3 regions of the Leifsonia sp. NPDC080035 genome follow, and region 1 is predicted to be linked to each of the others. Evidence: predicted binding sites of a transcription regulator. Region 1 holds the regulator's gene; each other region holds the start of a gene.
What was found. Region 1 encodes LexA, which represses DNA repair genes until DNA is damaged. Its sites were predicted from a motif close to TCGAACANNTGTTCGA; they were not measured.
Positions count from the first base shown of each region.

Region 2: AAME72_RS11585 (Rv2578c family radical SAM protein) is a predicted target of LexA. The motif match lies at 4,260-4,275, and genes of this name have one in related genera.
Region 3: uvrA (excinuclease ABC subunit UvrA) is a predicted target of LexA. The motif match lies at 3,033-3,048, and genes of this name have one in related genera.

Region 1 covers NZ_CP157390.1:3,979,032-3,985,859, forward strand. The annotation lists gene priA (bifunctional 1-(5-phosphoribosyl)-5-((5-phosphoribosylamino)methylideneamino)imidazole-4-carboxamide isomerase/phosphoribosylanthranilate isomerase PriA) at 1-380, opposite strand, end outside; gene hisH (imidazole glycerol phosphate synthase subunit HisH) at 430-1,062, opposite strand; gene hisB (imidazoleglycerol-phosphate dehydratase HisB) at 1,059-1,661, opposite strand; gene AAME72_RS19295 (histidinol-phosphate transaminase) at 1,658-2,800, opposite strand; gene AAME72_RS19300 (LysM peptidoglycan-binding domain-containing protein) at 2,880-3,221, opposite strand; gene lexA (transcriptional repressor LexA) at 3,457-4,131, shown strand; gene AAME72_RS19310 (metallopeptidase family protein) at 4,207-4,557, opposite strand; gene metE (5-methyltetrahydropteroyltriglutamate--homocysteine S-methyltransferase) at 4,611-6,828, opposite strand, start outside.
Region 2 covers NZ_CP157390.1:2,368,313-2,375,140, forward strand. The annotation lists gene AAME72_RS11575 (malate:quinone oxidoreductase) at 1-1,215, shown strand, start outside; gene AAME72_RS11580 (ABC-F family ATP-binding cassette domain-containing protein) at 1,418-3,043, shown strand; gene AAME72_RS11585 (Rv2578c family radical SAM protein) at 3,139-4,251, opposite strand; gene AAME72_RS11590 (ATP-binding protein) at 4,438-5,628, shown strand; gene AAME72_RS11595 (hypothetical protein) at 5,625-6,828, shown strand, end outside.
Region 3 covers NZ_CP157390.1:3,675,493-3,682,320, reverse strand. The annotation lists gene AAME72_RS17865 (hypothetical protein) at 1-15, shown strand, start outside; gene AAME72_RS17860 (MoxR family ATPase) at 42-1,127, shown strand; gene AAME72_RS17855 (DUF58 domain-containing protein) at 1,124-2,428, shown strand; gene AAME72_RS17850 (hypothetical protein) at 2,425-2,961, shown strand; gene uvrA (excinuclease ABC subunit UvrA) at 3,152-6,031, shown strand; gene uvrC (excinuclease ABC subunit UvrC) at 6,041-6,828, shown strand, end outside.

The DNA.
Region 1 (6,828 bases):
CGGCCGATCGCGTTGGCCGCCCACTCCGGGTTCTCCAGCGCGGCGGTGCCGAGGTTCACGCGCGTCGCGCCGATCTCGAGCGCCTGCTCCAGCGACTCGTCGTCGCGGATCCCCCCGGAGAGCTCGATGTTCACGCCCTTGGTCTGGCGGATGACCTTCTTCAGCAGCGCCCGGTTGCTTCCGCGACCGAACGCCGCGTCCAGGTCGACCAGGTGGATCCACTCCGCTCCGGCGTCCGCCCACTCGGCGGCCGCGTCGACGGGGTCGCCGTAGCTGGTCTCGCTGCCGGCCTCGCCCTGGGTCAGGCGCACGGCCTTCCCGTCGGCGACATCGACCGCCGGCAGCAGGACGAGCCGGGGCGTGTTGTTGAATTCGCTCATGTGTTTCCTCGCTCGTGTCCGCGGGGCGGACGGGTGGGGCGTGAGACGGCTACAGGGAGCCGATCCAGTTGCGCAGCAGGCGGAGACCCGCCTGGCCGGACTTCTCCGGGTGGAACTGGGTCGCGGTCAGCGGGCCGTTCTCCACCGCCGCCACGAAGCGCGAGCCGTGCTCGGCCCACGTCACGCGAGGCTTCGGGAAGGGACCGGTCGCCTCCAGCGTCCAGTCCTGCGCCGCGTAGGAGTGCACGAAGTAGAAGCGCTCGTCGCGGATGCCCTCGAACAGCACCGAGTCCTCCGGGGCTTCGACCGTGTTCCAGCCCATGTGCGGCACGACGTCCGCCTTCAGCAGGTCGACCGTGCCCGGCCACTCCCCCAGACCTTCGGTCTCGATGCCGTGCTCGACGCCGCGCTCGAAGAGCACCTGCATCCCGACGCAGATGCCGAGCACCGGGCGACCGCCCGCGAGCCGGCGGTCGATGACCTCGTCGCCATGGGAGGCACGGAGCGCGTCGATCACCGCGGTGAACGCGCCGACGCCCGGCACCAGCAGGCCGTCGGCCTCCTGGGCGCGACGCCGGTTGCCGGTCAGCTCGACGTTCGCTCCGGCCTCCTCCAGCGCCTTGACGGCCGAGTGGACGTTGCCGGTGCCGTAGTCGAAGACGACGACGTCGGGGGCGCTCACAGCGCGCCCTTCGTCGAGGGGATGCCCGAGACCAGCGGGTCCAGCGCCTTCGCCTGCCGGAACGCGCGGGCGAACGCCTTGAACTCCGCCTCGGCGATGTGGTGCGGGTCGCGCCCGCCGACGACGGTGACGTGCGTGGTGATGGCGGCGTTGAAGGAGATCGCCTCGAAGACGTGGCGGACCATCGACCCCGTGAAGTGCCCACCGATCAGGTGCAGCTCGAACCCGGCGGGCTCGCCGCTGTGCACCAGGTAGGGACGGCCGGAGATGTCGACGACGGCCTGCACGAGCGCTTCGTCGAGCGGGACCAGCGCATCCCCGTAGCGGGAGATCCCTGCCTTGTCGCCGAGCGCCTGCCGGATCGCCTGACCGAGCACGATGCCGACGTCCTCGACCGTGTGGTGCACGTCGATGTCGGTGTCCCCGTGCGCACGCACACGCAGGTCGGTGAGCGAGTGCTTCGCGAACGCCGTGAGCAGGTGGTCGTAGAACGGCACCGACGTGGAGATGTCGGAGGAGCCGGTCCCGTCGAGGTCGAGGCTCAGCTCGATGCTCGACTCGCTGGTCTCCCGCTGCAGCGTGGCGGTGCGATTCGTCATGACTGCGAGTTTACTGGGGCCGGGTCGGGCGTCCGCTCCGCGTTCACGGGCACGGGCTCGGGGCGACCGAGCGCGGCGAGGCCCTCGAGGAACGCCGTGGTCTCGGCCTCGGTGCCCGCGGTCACGCGCAGGTGGTTCGGGATGCCGACGTCCCGGATGAGGATGCCGCGCTCCAGGAGCGCCTCGAACACCGCGTGCGGGTCGGCGACGTTCCCGAACAGCACGAAGTTGCTCCCGCTGCGGTGCGGCGTGTAGCCGAGCCGCGCGAGCTCGGAGACCAGGCGGTCGCGCTGGGAGCGGATCTCGCCGACCATCGCCAGCATCTCGTCCGCGTGCGCGAGCGCACCGAGGGCGGCCGCCTGCGTGATGGCCGAGAGGTGGTACGGCAGCCGCACGAGCCGCAGCGCGTCGACGACGGCGGGGTCCGCAGCGAGGTAGCCGACGCGGGCCCCGGCGAACGCGAACGCCTTGCTCATGGTCCGGGAGATCAGCAGCCGCGGACGGCCGGACAGCAGGGTGAGCGCGGACGGCTCGCCCTGCGGCATGAACTCGGCGTACGCCTCGTCCACGATCACGATGCCGCGAGAGGCATCGTAGGCCGCCTCGATCGTGGCGAGGGAGAGCGGCGTGCCCGTCGGATTGTTCGGCGAGCAGAGGATGACGATGTCCGGGTCGTGGCGGGCGATCTCCTCCGCCGCCGTCTCCGGGGACAGCTCGAACTCGGCGTCACGATGGGCGGGGATCCAGCCGGTGCCGGTGCCGGAGGCGAGCAGCGGGTACATCGAGTAGGTCGGGGCGAACCCCAGCAGGCTGCGCCCGGGACCTCCGAAGGCCTGCAGGATGTGCTGCAGCACCTCGTTCGAACCGTTGGCCGCCCAGATGTTCTCGGCGGTGAGGCCGTGACCGAGGTAGCCGGCGAACGCCTCCCGCAGCTCGGTGAACTCCCGGTCCGGGTAGCGGTTGACGCCGCCGACCGCGGCGGCGACCCGCGCGACGATGTCGGCCGCCACGTCCTCGGGCACCGGATGCGTGTTCTCGTTCACGTTCAGCGCGACGGGCACGACCTTCTGCGGTGCACCGTATGGGGTGCGGCCGCGCAGGTCGTCACGAATCGGGAGATCGTCGAGGGAAGTCACCATTCCATGGTAGTCAGCGCCGCCCGGACGTTACGCCGCACGGCGACGCCGCCTGAAAGCCCGCAGCGCAGCTGCAGCACGCTCAGCGCGCGTACTGCACCGGGATGGCGAGGTCCTGGCCCGGAGACACGACGGCCGAGTCGAGTCCGTTCAGGGTGACCAGCTGGGCGATCACGTCGCGCGGGTCGGCATTCGGCGCGATGCGCTCGGCGATGCTCCACAGCGACTCCCCCGAGTCGACCGTGACGTGCTGGAAGGAGACGTGGGTCTGCTCGCCGGAGGCGGCGGCGCCACCACCGTTGAGGGCGAAGACGAAGGCGCCGACGACGATCGGCAGCGCGACGAGCGCGGTGACGACGGCGCGACCGCGGCGGGTGAGACGCAGCCGCACCCGAACGCCGGTAGGCAGTGCAGTGGTGCTCATGGTCGTGACCTCCTCAGGCCTCTTGCGAAGCTGTGTTCCGAATGTATCTTCGAATGTTCGAAACCGCAAGAGCGACGCCGGGGACGAATTCCGCATGAAATCCGAGACACGCTCGAACACATGTTTGTTCTGCCGCTGCATCGTGGATACAGTTTCGATTGTCTGGAGATCAGGTAACCAGGCACCACCGACATTCGGGTCCGCCGGGTGCGGCGACGGTCACGAAGGGACGAGCGTGTCGAACGAGAATCCGGCTCCGAGGGGCACCAGGAGGCGTAAGAACCTCAGCGAGAAGCAGCTCGCCATCCTCGACGTGATCCAGCGCTCCGTCAGCCAGCGCGGCTATCCGCCGAGCATGCGCGAGATCGGCGACGCCGTCGGCCTCTCCTCGCTCTCCTCCGTCACCCACCAGCTGAACCAGCTCGAGCTGAGCGGCTACCTCCGGCGCGACCCGAACCGTCCCCGCGCCCTCGAGATCCTGATCGACCTGCCGTCCGCCGCCGCCCCCGACTTCGAGAACCAGACCCCGGTGGGCGACGCCGCCATGGTCCCGCTCGTCGGCCGGATCGCCGCCGGCGTCCCGATCACCGCTGAGCAGCAGGTGGACGAGGTCTTCCCGCTCCCCCGTCAGCTCGTCGGCAACGGTGAGCTGTTCATGCTCAAGGTGGTCGGCGAGTCGATGATCGACGCGGCCATCTGCGACGGCGACTGGGTCGTCGTCCGCGCGCAGAACACGGCGGAGAACGGCGACATCGTCGCGGCCATGCTCGACGAGGAGGCAACGGTCAAGGTCTTCCGCCAGCGCGACGGCCACACCTGGCTGCTGCCGCGCAACTCGAATTTCGAGCCGATCCTCGGCGACTACTCACAGGTGCTCGGCAAGGTCGTGGCGGTGCTCCGCGCCGTCTGACCCGCCCGCACATTTGCCCCAAATCGTGGCTTCGGCGCGATCTTTCCCACGATTTGGGGCAAATCGCGAGCGGGGCTACGCCCAGCCGAGCTCGCGGAGGCGGTCGTCCGTCAGTCCGAAGTAGTGGCCGATCTCGTGGACGACGGTCACGCGCACCCGCGCGCGCAGCTCTTCGATACTCGAGCAGCTCGCCTCGAGGTTGTTGCGGAACAGCGTGATGCGGTCCGGCAGCTCGCCGAACCCGTAGACGCCGCGCCGCGTCAGCGGGTGCCCGCTGTACAGCCCGAACAGCCTCGGCCGCGCGCCGGGCGGCTGGTCCTGGATGAGGATGGCGACGTTCTCGAGCGGCCGGACCATGTCCTCCGGCAGCGCGTCGAACACCTCGCCCACCAGCGCCTCGAACTCCGCGTCCGTGATCCGCACCATGCGACCATCCTGTCGCACGGCGCGGATCACGGCGCCGATTCAGCGCACAGCGATCAGAGCCGCGCTGCCGCCGACGCCCGGACGCCGCGCGTTGCCTCCACGATGTTCCGCAGCGACGCGACCGTCTCGTCGTAGCCGCGCGTCTTCAGCCCGCAGTCCGGGTTGACCCAGAGCTGGCGTCCCGGGATCGCGCCGAGCGCCGTCTGCAGCAGCTCGGTCACCTCCGCGACAGACGGCACCCGCGGCGAGTGGATGTCGTAGACGCCAGGGCCGATCCCGTGCTCGAAGCCGGAGCGCTGGATGTCGTGCACCACCTCCATGCGGCTGCGCGCCGCCTCGATGCTGGTCACGTCCGCGTCCAGGTTCCGGATCGCGTCGATGACGACGCCGAACTCCGAGTAACAGAGGTGGGTGTGGATCTGCGTGGCGTCCGCCACACCGGAGGTCGCCAGCCGGAACGAGCCGACCGACCACTCCAGGTAGTCCGCCTGGGCCGCGCGCTTCAGCGGCAGCAGCTCTCGCAGTGCCGGCTCGTCCACCTGCACGACGCGGATGCCCGCCGCCTCCAGGTCCGCGATCTCGTCGCGCAGCGCGAGCGCGACCTGCCGCGCGGTCTCGCCGAGCGGCTGGTCGTCGCGCACGAACGACCAGGCGAGGATCGTCACCGGCCCGGTCAGCATCCCCTTGACCGGCTTGGACGTGAGCGACTGCGTGTACGTCGACCAGTCGACCGTGATCGGCTTCGGCCGTGAGACGTCCCCCCACAGGATCGACGGCCGCGTACAGCGCGACCCGTACGACTGCACCCAGCCGTTCTTCGTCACCGCGAAGCCGTCGAGATTCTCCGCGAAGTACTGCACCATGTCGTTGCGTTCCGGCTCGCCGTGCACGATGACGTCGATCCCGATCTCCTCCTGGAGGTCGACGACGCGCTTGATCTCGGCCTGCATCCGCGCGAGGTACTCGGCCTCGGTCAGGGCGCCTGCCGCGAGCTGCGCCCTGGCACGGCGGATGTCGGAGGTCTGCGGGAACGAGCCGATGGTCGTCGTCGGCAGGAACGGCAGGCCGAGGGCCGCCTCCTGGGCCGCCAGCCGGTCTTCGTAGTGTCCGCGACGGAAGTCCGCGCGGGTGAGCGCCGCCTCCCGTTCGCGGACCGCCGGCACCCGCACGCCGGGGGCGCCCGCGCGGTCGGCGAGTGCCGCGGTCGCGGCGCTCAGCTCCGCCTGGATGGCTTCGTGCCCGTCGACGAGCCCGCGCGCGAGCGTCGCGACCTGGGCCACCTTCTGATCGGCGAACGCGAGCCAGCTCTTCAGGCGCGGGTCGAGGTCCGGCTCGTCGTCCACGTCGTGCGGGACGTGCAGCAGCGACGTGGAGGTGGACACCGCGACGTCCGGGCTCAGGGACAGCAGCTCGGTCAGCGCGCCGAACGCCCGCTCCAGGTCGCCGCGCCAGATGTTGTGCCCATCGATCACGCCGCCGACCAGGGTTCTGGTCGCGAGCGCCTCGGCGGTCGCCGCGTCCAGGCCGGTCGGGATGCTTCCGCGCACCAGGTCGAGCGCGATCGCCTCGATGCGTGACGCGGCGAGCACCGGGAGCGCATCGTCCAGGCTCCCGTACGGCGCCGCGACGAACAGCGCGGGCCGCTCGGCGGCCGAGCCGAGTTCCGCGTACGCGCGCCGCGTCGCCTCCAGCACGTCCGCGCGCTCGTCCTCGATGCTCTCGCTGACCAGCGCCGGCTCATCCAGCTGCACCCACGGCGCACCGGCCGCGGCAAGGCGGGCCAGCAGCTCGCGGTACACCGGGAGCAGGTCGGCAAGCCGCGAGAGCGGACGGAATCCATCCGGCGCTTCGTCGGAGGCCTTGCTCAGCAGCAGGAACGTCACGGGGCCGACGATCACCGGGCGGGTGACGAAGCCGGCGTCGCGCGCCTCCTCGAACTGTCGCACGATGCGGTCGGACGCGAGCCGGAAGCGGGTCTCCGGGCCGATCTCCGGCACGAGGTAGTGGTAGTTGGAGTCGAACCACTTGGTCATCTCCAGCGGCGGGTTGTCCCCCTCGCCGCGGGCGATCGTGAAGTAGCCGGCCAAGTCGACGGCGCCGTTCGGGCCGACGAGCCCCGCGAACCGGCTCGGCACCGCGCCGACCGTCACGGCCGCGTCGAGCACCTGGTCGTAGTAGCTGAAGGTCTCCGGGATAGCGGCGTCGTCCCGGCCGAGGCCGAGTGCCGCGAGCCGCTCGCGGGTCTCCGCGCGCAGGGACGCCGCGGTCGCC
Region 2 (6,828 bases), 1.6 Mb from region 1:
CTGAGCCGCCAGTTCTGGGCGAGCCTGGTCGCCGCCGGCGACCTCCCGGCGCCGAACACCTTCATCAACTCGACGCCGCACATGACGTTCGTGCGCGGCCGGGACAACGTCCGCTACCTGCGCCGCCGCTACGAGGCGCTCAAGGACCAGCCGCTGTTCGCCGGGATGGAGTACTCCGAGGACCCGGCCACGATCGGCGAGTGGACGCCGCTGCTCACCAAGAAGCGCAACGCCAAGCAGCGCATCGCCGCGACCCGCCAACTGGAGGGGACGGACGTGGACTTCGGCGCGCTCACCCGCGCACTGGTCGACAACCTCGTCGCGAACGGCGCGGAGCTCGCGCTGAACCACCGCGTCCGCAGCATCAAGCGCACGAAGGACGGCCTCTGGCGCATCAAGGTCCGGCACGAGGTCGGCCACACCCCGCATGAGGCGGTGGCGCGGTTCGTGTTCGTCGGTGCAGGCGGCGGCGCGCTGCACCTGCTGCAGAAGTCGGGCATCCCCGAGATCAAGGGCTTCGGCGGCTTCCCGATCTCCGGCCAGTTCCTGCGCACGCAGAACCCGAAGATCGTCGCCCAGCACCAGGCCAAGGTGTACGGCAAGGCCGCGGTCGGCGCTCCGCCGATGTCGGTCCCGCACCTCGACACCCGCGTCGTGGACGGTGAGACGTCCCTGCTGTTCGGCCCGTACGCCGGCTTCAGCCCCAAGTTCCTGAAGACCGGTACCTGGTGGGACCTCCCCGGTTCCGTCCGTGCCGGCAACATCGGCCCGATGCTCGCCGTCGCCCGCGACAACATGGACCTGATGAAGTACCTGATCGGCGAGGTGTTCGCCAGCCGCGCCACGAAGATGAAGGCGCTGCGCGAGTTCATGCCCACCGCCAAGCAGGAGGACTGGGAGCTCATCACCGCCGGCCAGCGCGTGCAGGTGATGAAGAAGGACGCCAAGAAGGGCGGCGTGCTCCAGTTCGGCACCGAGGTGGTCGCGGCGGAGGACGGCAGCATCGCCGGTCTGCTCGGCGCCTCGCCGGGCGCATCCACCGCCGTCCCGATCATGATCGACCTCCTGAAGCGCTGCTTCCCCGAGCACTACGACGGCTGGCTGCCGACCATCACGCAGCTCATCCCGACCGTCGGGACGACGCTGAACGACCGGCCGTCGGAGGCGAAGAAGGTGCTGAAGCGCACGGCGGAGGTGCTGAACCTCACGCAGTAGCGGCTGGACAACGGCGCGGTCGGCCTGTTATGGTCGTCAGCGCTATGAAGTGAGAACCTCCTCTCGTCCCGCGCCCGAGGCGCCGTCGATGGAGTGAGCGACCCTTCAGGTCACCGCGCGTGTGCGCTTCCGCGCCTACTCCACACGGGGATCGCCCGGCGGGAACCGGCTCCACCAGGAGCGCCCGAAAGGCGGTTTTCCCATGCCAACGCTCACACTCACTCCACTGCGCGCCGACGGCGTCTCGCACGGCTACGGCGACCGGCGCGTCCTCACCGACGTCTCGCTGACCGTCGCGCCCGGCGCGCGGACGGGTCTCATCGGCGAGAACGGGGTCGGCAAGTCCACGCTCCTGCGGGTGCTCGCCGGCGCCGAGATCCCGGATGCCGGCGTCATCAGCAGGCCGGCGCGCGTCGGCTTCCTCTGGCAGGAGGTTCGCTTCCGCCCCGAGGAGACGCTCGGGACCCTGATCGAGGACGCGCTCTCCGAGGTCCGCGACATCGAGCGCGAGCTCGAGGCGGCGGCGGCCGCGCTCGTCGGAGACGATCCGGCTGCGGCCGCTCGCTACGACGCGGCCCTGGCCGCGGCGGAACGCGCCGAGATCTGGAGCATCGACGCCCGGCGCGACGAGCTCCTCGACGGCCTCGGCGTCGGCGGCATCCCGCTGGCCCGGCGCGTCGGCGAGGTCTCCGGCGGTCAGCGCAGCCGGTTCGCGCTGGCGGCGCTGCTGCTCGGGCGACCGGACGCGCTGCTCCTCGACGAGCCGACGAACCACCTGGACGACGCGGCAGCGGCGTTCCTGGAACGTCAGCTCGTCGGCTGGTCGGGGCCGGTGCTGTTCGCCAGTCACGACCGGGCCTTCCTGGACGCGGTCGCGACTGGTCTGCTCGACCTTGACCCCGCCCGCACGGGGACCACCGTGTTCGGAGGCGGCTACAGCGACTACCTGGAGGCGAAGGCCGCCGAGCGCGCCCGCTGGGAGAAGCAGTACTCCGACGAGCAGGAGGAGCTGAACGCGCTGGAGCACGCGGTGGACGTCACCGCGCGGTCGATCGCGTGGTCGGGCAAGGTGCGCGACAACGACAAGTTCACGAAGTCGTACAAGGGCAACACGCTCGACCGGCAGATCAGCCGCCGGATCAAGAACGCCTCCGGCCGGCTGGACGACCTGCGCGAGAACCAGGTGCGCAAGCCGCCCGCGCCGCTGTCCTTCTCCGGCATCCCCTCGGGCTTCCAGGCCCTCGGGGAGGACGCGGGCGCGCTACTGACCGCGGAGGACGTCCGGGTCCCCGGCCGGTTGGAGGTCGCCGAGTTCGCGGTCGGGCCGGACTCGCGCATCCTCGTGACCGGGTCGAACGGCGCGGGCAAGTCGACGCTGCTCGGCGTGCTGGCAGGGCGCATCGAACCCGTCGCCGGCGCGCTGCAGCGGCGTCGCGGGCTCCGCACCGCCCTGCTGGAGCAGGACGTGCGCTTCCCGGATCCCTCGCTCTCGCCGCGCCTCGTCTACGAGGCCGCACTGGGGGAGCGGCGGGCGGAGGCGGTGCCGCTGCGTGGGCTCGGTCTGATCGCGCTGCGCGACCTGGACCGTCCGGTCGGGGCCCTTTCGGTCGGCCAGCAGCGCCGGCTCGCGCTCGCGCTGATCCTGGCGCGGCCGCCGCACCTGTTCCTGCTCGACGAGCCGACGAACCACCTCTCCCTCACGCTCGCGACCGAGCTGGAGGAGGCGCTCGGCGGCTACCCGGGCGCCGTGGTGGTCGCCAGCCACGACCGCTGGCTGCGCTCCCGGTGGACGGGCGCCGAGGTCGCGCTGACCCCCGTGGGGTCGTAAGAGTCGGCCGTCAGAGACGCGACACGCCGCGGCTGCACGCGCGACGCGGCGTGTCGCGTCCTCTGTCGGTGCCTCCGCGGGTGCCGCAGGTCCGCTCAGAACAGGGTCGGCTGCACCCCGAGCGTGACGAGGGCCGCGGCGTCGGGGACCTCGGCGTCCGCGGCCGCCTGGGCGATGGTGCGGCGCTCGCCATCGGTGTCGCGCAGCATCCCGAGCGCCGAGGAGCGGACGCCGCCGGTGAGCGGGTCTTCCTGGCCGCGTTCGAGGCCGTGCGCGCGGATGAGCGGCTTGATGCGAGCCGCGAGCCAGCTGCGGTACTCCTTCGGCGCGTAGGTGCCGCGGCCGTACATGCTGCGGTACTTCGGCAGCAGCTCCGGATGCTCGCGCCCGAGCCACAGGTAGTACCACTCCTTGACACCGGGCTTCAGGTGCAGGGCCGTGTAGAGCACGCTGGTGGCACCGGCCGCCTTGGCCTGGCGCAGGGCGTCGTCGAGGTGGGCGCGGGTGTCGGTGAGGTAGGGGAGGATCGGCATCAGGAACACCGCGCAGTCGAGACCGTGCTCGCGCACCGCCGTCACCGTCGCCAGGCGCGCCTTGGTGCTCGGCGTGCCCGGTTCGACGGTCTGCTGGAGCTCATCGTCGTAGACCGCGATCGACATGGCGAGGTCCACCGGGACGTACCGAGCGGCGTCGGCCAGTCGGTCGAGGTCGCGGCGGAGCAGCGAGCCCTTGGTCAGGATGCTGAACGGCGTGCCCGATTCCGCGAGTGCGTCGATGATCCCCGGCATCAGGGCGTACCGGCCCTCCGCGCGCTGATAGGGGTCGGTGTTGGTGCCGAGCGCGACCGGGTGATGGCCCCAGCTCGGCTTGGCCAGTTCGCGACGCAGCACCTCGGCGACGTTGACCTTGACGATGATCTCCTGGTCGAAGTCCGTGCCCTGGTCGAGGTCGAGGTAGCTGTGCGTCGGCCGCGCGAAGCAGTAGACGCACGCGTGGGAGCATCCACGGTACGGGTTGATCGTCCAGCCGAACGGCATCGGACCGCCTCCGCCGGGGATGCGGTTCAGTGCCGATTTCGCCAGCACCTCGTGGAAGGTGATGTTCGCGAACTCGGGCGTGCGCACCGACCGGACGAGGTTGTTCAGCCGGGCGAGCCCGGGCAGCGTGGACGGCGCCTCCGACGTCAGTTCCTGCCCGCTCCATCTCATGGACCCATTCGAACATATGTTCGAACGCAGATCAAGTGCGACGCCCCGCTGCGAGGGGTACAGATTCGCGGCATGTCCGGGGTACACACCCCGGGCAATCGCTGCCATAATCCCCTCTGGGACCGTTGCCACGCGGATCCCGCCGGGTCCTCCGGCCCCCCGACCTCTCGCGCCGAAGGGAGACGCGTGTCCCTCGGACTCCCCAGTCACCTCTCGCGCGCCGCCAACTCGCGGGCACTCGCGACGGCCGCGCGCTGGGCCGGTCTCGTCTGCCTCGGCGCAGCGGTGGTGAACGTCGGCGTCTCCAGTGTCGGCACCCGGAACGCGGTGAGCTGGTGGGTCACCCTCCTCGTGCTCGCCCCCATGACGATCCTGCTGATCCTGCTGGCGAAGGGGCGCACCGTCGGGCTGACGGTCGCCTATCTGCTCGTCGGCGCGGTGTGCACCTACTTCTACGTCGTCGCGCTGTTCGCGGGCAACCCCGCCTACCCGGACACCAACCTTTTCGTCGTCGCACTGCCCGTCGTCGCGATGACGCTCGTCGGCGGCACCGGCACCGGCGCGCTCGCGGGCATCCTGTGGGCGACGCTCGGGTTCGCGCTGGCCGAGGCCGCCGTCCTGCTCGGGGCCGCGACCGCGGGACGCCCGTTCCGGCCCGACGCGATCTCCCTCGGCGCGTACCTGCTCCTGGTGGGGATCCTCGCCTTCGACGGGCTGACCAGGGGGTCGCGGGCGCGGAGCCAGTCGGCCATCCACCGTGCGGTGCGGGATGCTCGGCTCGTCGACCTGCGCAGGGAGCTGCTCGCCGGCTCTGTCGCCGACGTCCACGACACCGTCCTGAGCGAGCTGCTCGCGGTCGCGGCCACTCCGGCGGGCGACCTGCCGACGCGGCTCGCGGCCCGCATCGACGCCGACCTGAAGCGTCTCGGCGCCCTCCCCGGCGCGGACGGCGACGAGCCGGCCGCCGAGGCGGACCCCTGGTACGGGAGCGAACTGCGCAGGGCGATCGAGGACGCGAGGGACGAGGGCCTCGCTGTCGAGGTGTCCGGCGACCGCGACGCCGTCGCACGCCTCGGGGACGACGCCCTCCGGGCGCTCGGCCTCGCGGTGCGGCAGTGCCTGGTCAACGTGCTCCGGCACTCCGGGAGCGCCGCGGCCGAGGTTGCGTTCTCCGCCGACGCCGGGGCGGTCTCCGTGATGGTCGTCGACTCCGGCGCGGGATTCGCTCCTACCGCTGCGGGATCCGACCGTCTGGGCCTTCGCCAGTCGGTGCACGAGCGGATCTCCCGCGTCGGCGGGTCGGTGACCATCTACTCCAGCGAGCAGGTCGGCACGACGGTCATCCTGACCGTGCCGGTCGAGGAGGCGGCGGCGTGAGCCGGGTGGTCGCCGACACGATCGTGCGGGTGCGCTCCCTGCCGACCGAGCGGACGCCGCAGCGCCTCGATCCGCTCGGCGTCCAGTCGGCGTGGCTGCTCGTCCCGCTGATCGGCCTCGTCGCCGTCGGCTACGCCATCGCGTCCACGGTCTGGCATCGCGATCAGTTGCGCAGCCCGCTGCTGGCGGTCGTCGCGATCGCCCTGCTCGTGCTCGTCACCGTCGTCGCGATCATCCGGACCCATCCCGGACTCGCGCCGATCGGGAGGTGGTCCCACCTCGCCATCGTCGGCTTCGCGCTCGCGGCCGCGTGCCTGTTCGATTCGGCGGTGTGGGGCAGGAACGAGCGCATCCAGGACGACTGGGGGCAGGTCGCGGTCGCGCTGTTCCTGATCGCCATGCCGCTCTACCGGCCCATCGCGGAAGTGCTCGTCGTCGCGGTGATCGGCGCGATCGTGCTCGGGACCCTCGCCGCCTTGCAGGCGTCGTCCCTCGCGATCGCCACCAGCCCGATCGTCTATGCCACGGTCGCCGCGACGCCGGTGCTCGCGCTCGCGTGCGGGGGAGCAGGCTACGCGTGGACCATGACGGGCGAGACGCTGCGCTGGCGGGAGCAGGCGCGCAGCGGGCAGGCCAGGCTGGATGGGGAGCTGCGGCAGGCGGCGGAGCGGATGATCGCGCAGGAACGCGCGACCGCACTGAACGCGGAGGCGGCCCCCTTCCTCTCGGAACTGCTCGCCACCGGCCGCATCGGGGAGGCGGATCGCGCCACGGCGTTGCGCATCGCCGGTGAGCTCCGCCGCTCCGCCGTCGCATCCGTCGAACGGACCTGGCTGTCGGAGACGCTGGCGCTCGCCCTGGCCCGACGCGGTCTCGATCCCGCGGCGCCGGAGGCGGCGGAGCGGGTCAGCGACCCCGACCGGCTCGACCGCGTGCTGACCGAGGAGCAGCGGGCGATCGTCGGTGCGATCGTGGCGACCGTCGTCGCCCTGCCGGGACTGGATCCCGCGAGCGTGCGGGTCGAGGTCGCCGAGCCGCAGCATCCCGTGTTCGTGCTGACCGCGCGGGTCGGCCTCTCCCGGCGCCGGCTGCGGCAGGAGCTCCTCCCGTTCCTGAGCGCGCTGCGCTCGGTCTCGATGGAGGCCGCCATGCGCGCGGATGAACGCATCCTGACCGTCCGCTTCGCGTACCCTGAGGGAA
Region 3 (6,828 bases), 300 kb from region 1:
TCCGCCCACCGGTGACCAGACCCGCCAACGACAGGAGTCCCATGCCCGACGACACCACCGGCACCGGCGAGAGCACGCGCGCGACGGCCGGCACGACCACCGACGCGATCCCCGACGCGATCACCGGCTCTGCGGAGGGGCTGGCGCTCCCCGTCGCCGAGGTCGCCCGGCTCGGCGCGGAGATCCTCGCCAGGGTCGGCAGCGTCGTGGTCGGAATGCGGGAGCCGCTCCAGATCGCGCTCGCCACGGTGCTGGCGGGCGGGCACGTGCTGTTCGAGGACGTTCCGGGCCTCGGCAAGACGCTCGCGGCGCGCAGCATCGCGAGCGCCGTGGGACTCGACTTCCGCCGGCTGCAGTGCACGCCGGACCTGCTGCCGTCCGACATCACCGGGTCCTTCGTCTACGTGCCGTCCACCGCGGAGTTCGAGTTCCGTCCCGGCCCGGTGTTCACCGGGCTGTTCCTGGCCGACGAGATCAACCGCACGTCGCCGAAGACGCAGTCGGCGCTGCTGGAGGCGATGGCGGAGGGGCAGGTGTCCGTCGAGGGGCAGAGCTTCCCGTTGCCGCGGCCGTTCCACGTGGTGGCCACCGCGAACCCGATCGAGTCGGAGGGCACGTATGCCTTGCCCGAGGCGCAGCTCGACCGCTTCATGGTCCGGCTCGGGGTCGGCTACCCGGACACCGACGGCGAGACCCGGGTGCTGCTCGCGCGGGTCGCCCGCCGGCGCGAGGTGGCCGGCGTCGAACCGGTCACCGACGCAGCGACCCTGCTCGCCATGCAGGCGGGAGTCGAGCAGGTGGACGTCGACCCGGACATCGCCGCGTACTGCGTCGCCCTCGCCGCTGCGACCCGGCGGCATCGCTCCGTGGAGGTCGGCGCCTCGCCACGCGGATCGCAGGGCCTCCTGCTCGTCGCGCGCGCTCTGGCCGTGCTCGCCGGCCGCGACTTCGTCATCCCGGACGACGTGAAGCGCGTCGCCGTCCCGGTGCTCGCGCACCGGCTCACGCTCACGGTGCAGGCGTGGACGAGCGGTGTCAGCCCGTCCCAGGTGGTGATGGATGTGCTCGGCAGCGTGCCGGGGCCGCCCGCTGTCGGCACCCGCCGCCGGGAGGCCGCTCAGGGATGACCGAACGCGAACCCGGCGAGACGAAGCCCTCGGGAGGCTCGGCCTGGTCGCTCAGCCCGGGCGTGACCGCGGTGGCGATCGTGGCCGGCGTCTGCCTGGTCGGTGCGTTCGTGATGTCCCGCATCGAGCTGGTGCTGGTCGCCGCCCCGCTGCTGATCGCTGCGCTCTGGGGCTGGGGATCGCGGCCGGCCGGTGCGACGGCGACGGCGTCGGCGACGATCGCCGGCGACGACCCGGACGGGCGGGTCGCCGTGGAAGCCACGGCTTCGGCCGCCGGCGGCCCCGACGCCGTGCACGTGCGGGTCTCGCGCGCCGACCGGGCCCCGGAGGACGCAGTGCTGACCCCGTACGCGGCCTCCCGGCTGCGTTTCCGCGTAGCGGTGTCGCATTCCGGTCCGCAGCGCATCCTGTCGCTGGCGGCACGGGCGATCGGTCCGGACGCCGCGTGGACGGGCGAGCCGAGCGTCCCCGCCGTGACCGAGCGCGTGGTCCGGCCGCGCGCGGTCGCGCTGCGCTCCACTCCGCTGCCGCACCGGCTGCTCGGCCTGACCGGCGCACACACGTCCGCGCGGCCGGGGGATGGCGGCGAGTTCCGCGACGTCGACCGGTTCCGGCCCGGGGACCGGCTGCGGCGGATCGATTGGAAGGCCACCGCCCGGCGCGGTCAGCGGCCCGGCGAGCTGTACGCGCGGCGCACGACGGCGACCTCCGACGTCGCGGTGCAGCTCGTGCTCGACGCGCGGGACGACGTCCCCGGCGCCGTCGCGGACTGGGCTGCTCCGTATCCGCGGCCGGGCCTCACCTCGCTCGATCTTGCCCGCGAGGCCGCGGTGTCGCTCGCCCGCGCCTACGCGGCACAGGCCGACCGGGTCGGCTTCGACGACCTGTCGGACGCGGGCCGGGCTCTGCCGCCGCGGGCGGGCGCGCGGCACCTGCACCGGGTGCTCCGGGCGGTCGAGCTGACCAGCGCGCACGGATCGGCGACCGAGCGGGCACGGGCGCCGCGGTTGGCTCAGGGCGCCATCGTGTTCGTGCTGTCGACGTTCCTCGACGATCAGGCGACACGGCTCGCGCTCACCTGGCGGGCGGCGGGGCACCGGGTCGTCGCGGTGGACGTGCTGCCCGGCCGTCGCGCGGAGGACCTGCCGTCGCGGGAGCTGCTCGCGCTGCGGTTCGTGGACCTGGAGCGCGGTCTGCGCCTGGACCGGCTCCGCGCGTCCGGCGCCGACGTCCTGGTGTGGGCGGCGCAGGACAGGGATGCGGTGCTGCGGCGGCTGAGCGCCCCGGCGAGGCGGCGATGAGCGCGATGGACGGGGGGATGCGCGAGCGCACCGACGCCCCCGAGCTTGGTCGCACGGTCCCCGCCTGGTCGTTGCGGGTGGCGTTCGGTCTCGTCGCGATCCCGATCGCGGTGACGACCCCGCCGAGCGGGCCGTGGCCCGCGATCGCCGTGGCACTTACCGCCCTCGCCGTCGCGGTGCCGCGCTGGCGCGTCGCCTGGGTGCTGATCGCTGTGCTGGCGTTCTCGACACTCCTGGAGCCCGGCAGCGTGACGCCGCGGCTGCTCGCCGTCATCGCGGCGGTGCACGTGCTGCACGTCCTCGCATCGTGGACGCTCGTCGTCCCGCCGCTGGCGCGTCTGCAGCCGGCCGTGCTGCTGCCGTCGCTGCGGCGGCTGATCGCCATCCAGGTGCCCGTCCAGCTGCTGGCGGTCGTGCTGCTGTCGATCGCCCGGCCGCCGCTGGCGCCGTGGCTGGCGATCGTCTCCGGGGTCGCGATCGCGGCCCTGGTCGCGGTGCTCTCCGCGGTGCTTCTGGTTCGACGCGACGACTGACTCAGGGGAATGTCGGTGGCCGGTCGTATGCTCACGCGTGCAGGCCTCATGCTGCCCACGACACGCTAGACTCGAACAAAGCTTCGAGTCGACGCGTGCTCCGGAACGGGTGCGCGGTGGGCGAACACTTCTGGGCGCGGCGGAGAAATAGCGGAGAATGGAACGAGTGAGCAGCAATCGTCAGGGGAACATGGGCAAGGTCGTGGGATCGCATCTCAGCGTGCGCGGGGCGCGCGTCCACAACCTCCACAACGTCGACCTGGAGATCCCGCGCGACTCGCTCGTGGTCTTCACCGGACTCTCAGGCTCCGGCAAGTCGTCGCTGGCGTTCGACACCATCTTCGCCGAGGGCCAGCGCCGCTACGTGGAGTCGCTCTCGGCGTACGCGCGGCAGTTCCTCGGCCAGGTGGACCGCCCGGACGTCGACTTCATCGAGGGCCTGAGCCCGGCGGTCTCCATCGACCAGAAGTCGACGAACCGCAACCCGCGGTCGACGGTCGGCACCATCACCGAGATCTACGACTACATGCGTCTGCTCTGGGCGCGCATCGGCGTCCCGCACTGCCCGGTCTGCGGTGAGAAGATCCAGCGCCAGACCGTCCAGCAGATCGCCGACCAGCTGATGGAGCTGGAGGCGGGCACCCGCTACATGGTGGTCAGCCCGGTGGTCTCGCAGAAGAAGGGCGAGTTCGTCGACCTCTTCAAGGAGCTCGCGGCGAGCGGCTACTCGCGCGCGCTCGTCGACGGCGAGCAGATCCAGCTGAGCGACCCGCCCACGCTGAAGAAGCAGTACAAGCACGACATCTCGGTCGTCGTCGACCGGCTCGTCGCCGGCCCGGACATCCTCGGCCGGCTCACCGACTCGCTGGAGACGGCGCTGCGGCTGACGGACGGCCTCGTCCAGGTCAACTACGTGGACCGCGAGGGCGCCGCCGCGTGGCAGTCGTTCAGCGAGAAGCTGTCCTGCCCGAACGGCCACCCGATCCAGCTCACCGAGATCGAGCCGCGCACGTTCTCGTTCAACGCCCCGTTCGGCGCGTGCCCGGAGTGCTCCGGCCTCGGCACCCGGATGTCGGTGGACGACGACCTGCTGCTCGGCGACGACGAGCTGAGCATCGCCGAGGGCGTCATCGTGCCCTGGACGACGCAGGGCAAGGGCCTCTTCAACTACTACGAGAAGCTGCTCGACGGCCTGGCGCGCGACCTGAAGTTCTCGCTCAAGACGCCGTGGAAGAAGCTGCCGCAGAACGTGCAGGACGCGGTGCTGCACGGCGACAACTTCGAGGTCAAGGTGCGCTGGAAGAACCGCTACGGCCGCGAGATGTCGTACACCTCCGGATTCGAGGGCGTCGTCCCGTACATCGAGCGCCAGTACCTGCAGGCGGAGACGGACACGCAGCGCGCCCGCTGGGCGGAGTACCTGCGCGAGGTGCCGTGCCCGGTCTGCAACGGCAAGCGCCTCAAGCCCGAGGTGCTGTCGGTGCTCATCCACGGCACGTCCATCGCCGACGCCTCGCTGCTCAGCCTGAGCGACGCCCGCGCGTTCATGGAGAAGCTGCACCTCACCGAGCGCGAGCAGAAGATCGGCGCGCAGGTGCTGCGCGAGATCAAGATCCGCCTCGACTTCCTCATCCAGGTGGGGCTGAGCTACCTCGACCTCGCCCGTGCCGCCGCCACCCTGTCCGGTGGCGAAGCGCAGCGCATCCGGCTGGCGACGCAGATCGGCTCGGGTCTGACCGGCGTGCTGTACGTGCTCGACGAGCCCAGCATCGGCCTGCACCAGCGCGACAACCGCCGCCTGATCGACACCCTCGTCGCGCTGCGCGACCTCGGCAACACGCTGATCGTGGTCGAGCACGACGAGGACACCATCCGCACCGCCGACTGGATCGTCGACATCGGCCCGGGCGCCGGTGTGAACGGCGGCCACGTCGTGCACTCCGGGTCGTACGACGAGCTGCTCGCGAACACCGACTCGCTCACCGGCGACTACCTGGCCGGACGGCGCGAGATCGCGGTGCCGCCGAAGCGCCGCAAGATCGACAAGAAGCGCGTGCTCAAGGTGGTGGATGCGGAGGCCAACAACCTGAAGAAGGTCACGGTCGACTTCCCGCTCGGCGCCTTCGTGGCGGTGACCGGCGTGTCCGGCTCCGGCAAGTCGTCGCTGGTCAACGACATCCTGTACCGGGTGCTCGCCAACAAGCTCAACGGCGCCCGCAAGCTCCCCGGCAAGCACCGCACGGTGACGGGCCTGGAGAACCTGGACAAGGTCGTGCACGTCGACCAGGCGCCGATCGGTCGCACGCCGCGCTCGAACCCGGCGACGTACACGGGCGTCTTCGACCGCATCCGCAACCTGTTCGCCGAGACGCCGGAGGCGAAGGCCCGCGGCTACCTGCCCGGCCGGTTCAGCTTCAACGTCAAGGGCGGTCGTTGCGAGGCGTGCTCGGGCGACGGCACGATCAAGATCGAGATGAACTTCCTGCCCGACGTCTACGTCGCGTGCGAGGTCTGCGGGGGAGCGCGGTACAACCGCGACACCCTGACCGTGCACTACAAGGGCAAGAACATCGCCGAGGTGCTCGACATGCCGATCAGCGAGGCGGCCGAGTTCTTCAAGCCGATCTCGGCCATCCACCGCTACCTGCAGACCCTCGTCGACGTCGGCCTCGGCTACGTGCGTCTCGGGCAGAGCGCCACCACGCTCTCCGGCGGCGAGGCGCAGCGCGTCAAGCTGGCGACGGAGCTGCAGCGCCGCTCCAACGGCCGCAGCGTGTACGTGCTCGACGAGCCGACCACCGGTCTGCACTTCGAGGACGTCCGCAAGCTGCTGCTCGTGCTGAACGGCCTGCTCGACAAGGGCAACACGGTCATCGTCATCGAGCACAACCTCGACGTCATCAAGTCGGCCGACTGGATCATCGACATGGGTCCTGAGGGCGGAGCGGGCGGCGGAACGGTCATCGCGACCGGCACGCCGGAGCAGGTCGCGGACGCGGAGGGAAGCCACACGGGCTTCTTCCTCAAGGAGATCCTGCAGGGCGAGGCCGCCGCGCGCGGCGCCGCTTAGGATCGCAGGGTGGCAGACACCGTCAGCTACCGGCCGAAGGCCGGCGAGATCCCGACCCAGCCCGGCGTCTACCGGTTCCGTGACAAGAACCGGCGCGTGCTCTACGTCGGCAAGGCCAAGAACCTGCGGGCGCGGCTCAGCAACTACTTCCAGCCGCTGCGGAGCCTGCACGAGCGCACCCGCCGGATGGTCACCACCGCCGCGAGCGTCGAGTGGACGGTCGTCGGCAGCGAGTTCGAGGCGCTCCAGCTCGAGTACACCTGGATCAAGGAGTTCAACCCGCCGTTCAACGTGCAGTTCCGGGACGACAAGTCGTACCCGTACCTGGCGGTGACCCTCGGCGACCGCATCCCGCGAGTGATGGTGACGCGCAACCGCAACATCAAGGACGCGCGCTACTTCGGCCCGTACACGAAGGTCTGGGCCATCCGGGACACGGTCGACCTGATGCTGAAGGCGTTCCCGGTGCGCAGCTGCTCGGACGGCGTGTACCGGCGCGCCGAGCTCACCGGCCGCCCCTGCCTGCTCGGCGACATCGGCAAGTGCGCGGCCCCGTGCGTCGGGCGGGTGACCCCCGAGGAGCACCGCGAGCTCGCCGAGGACTTCGTCTCGTTCATGGCGGGTAACGACACCAAGTACATCCGCGCCCTGACCGAGCAGATGAAGCAGGCCGCGAGCACGATGGACTACGAGGCGGCCGCGCGGCACCGGGATGCCATCCAGGCGCTCGAGGCCGCGATGGGCAAGAGTGCCGTCGTGCTGCAGGAGAACGTGGACCTCGACGCGTTCGGGATCGC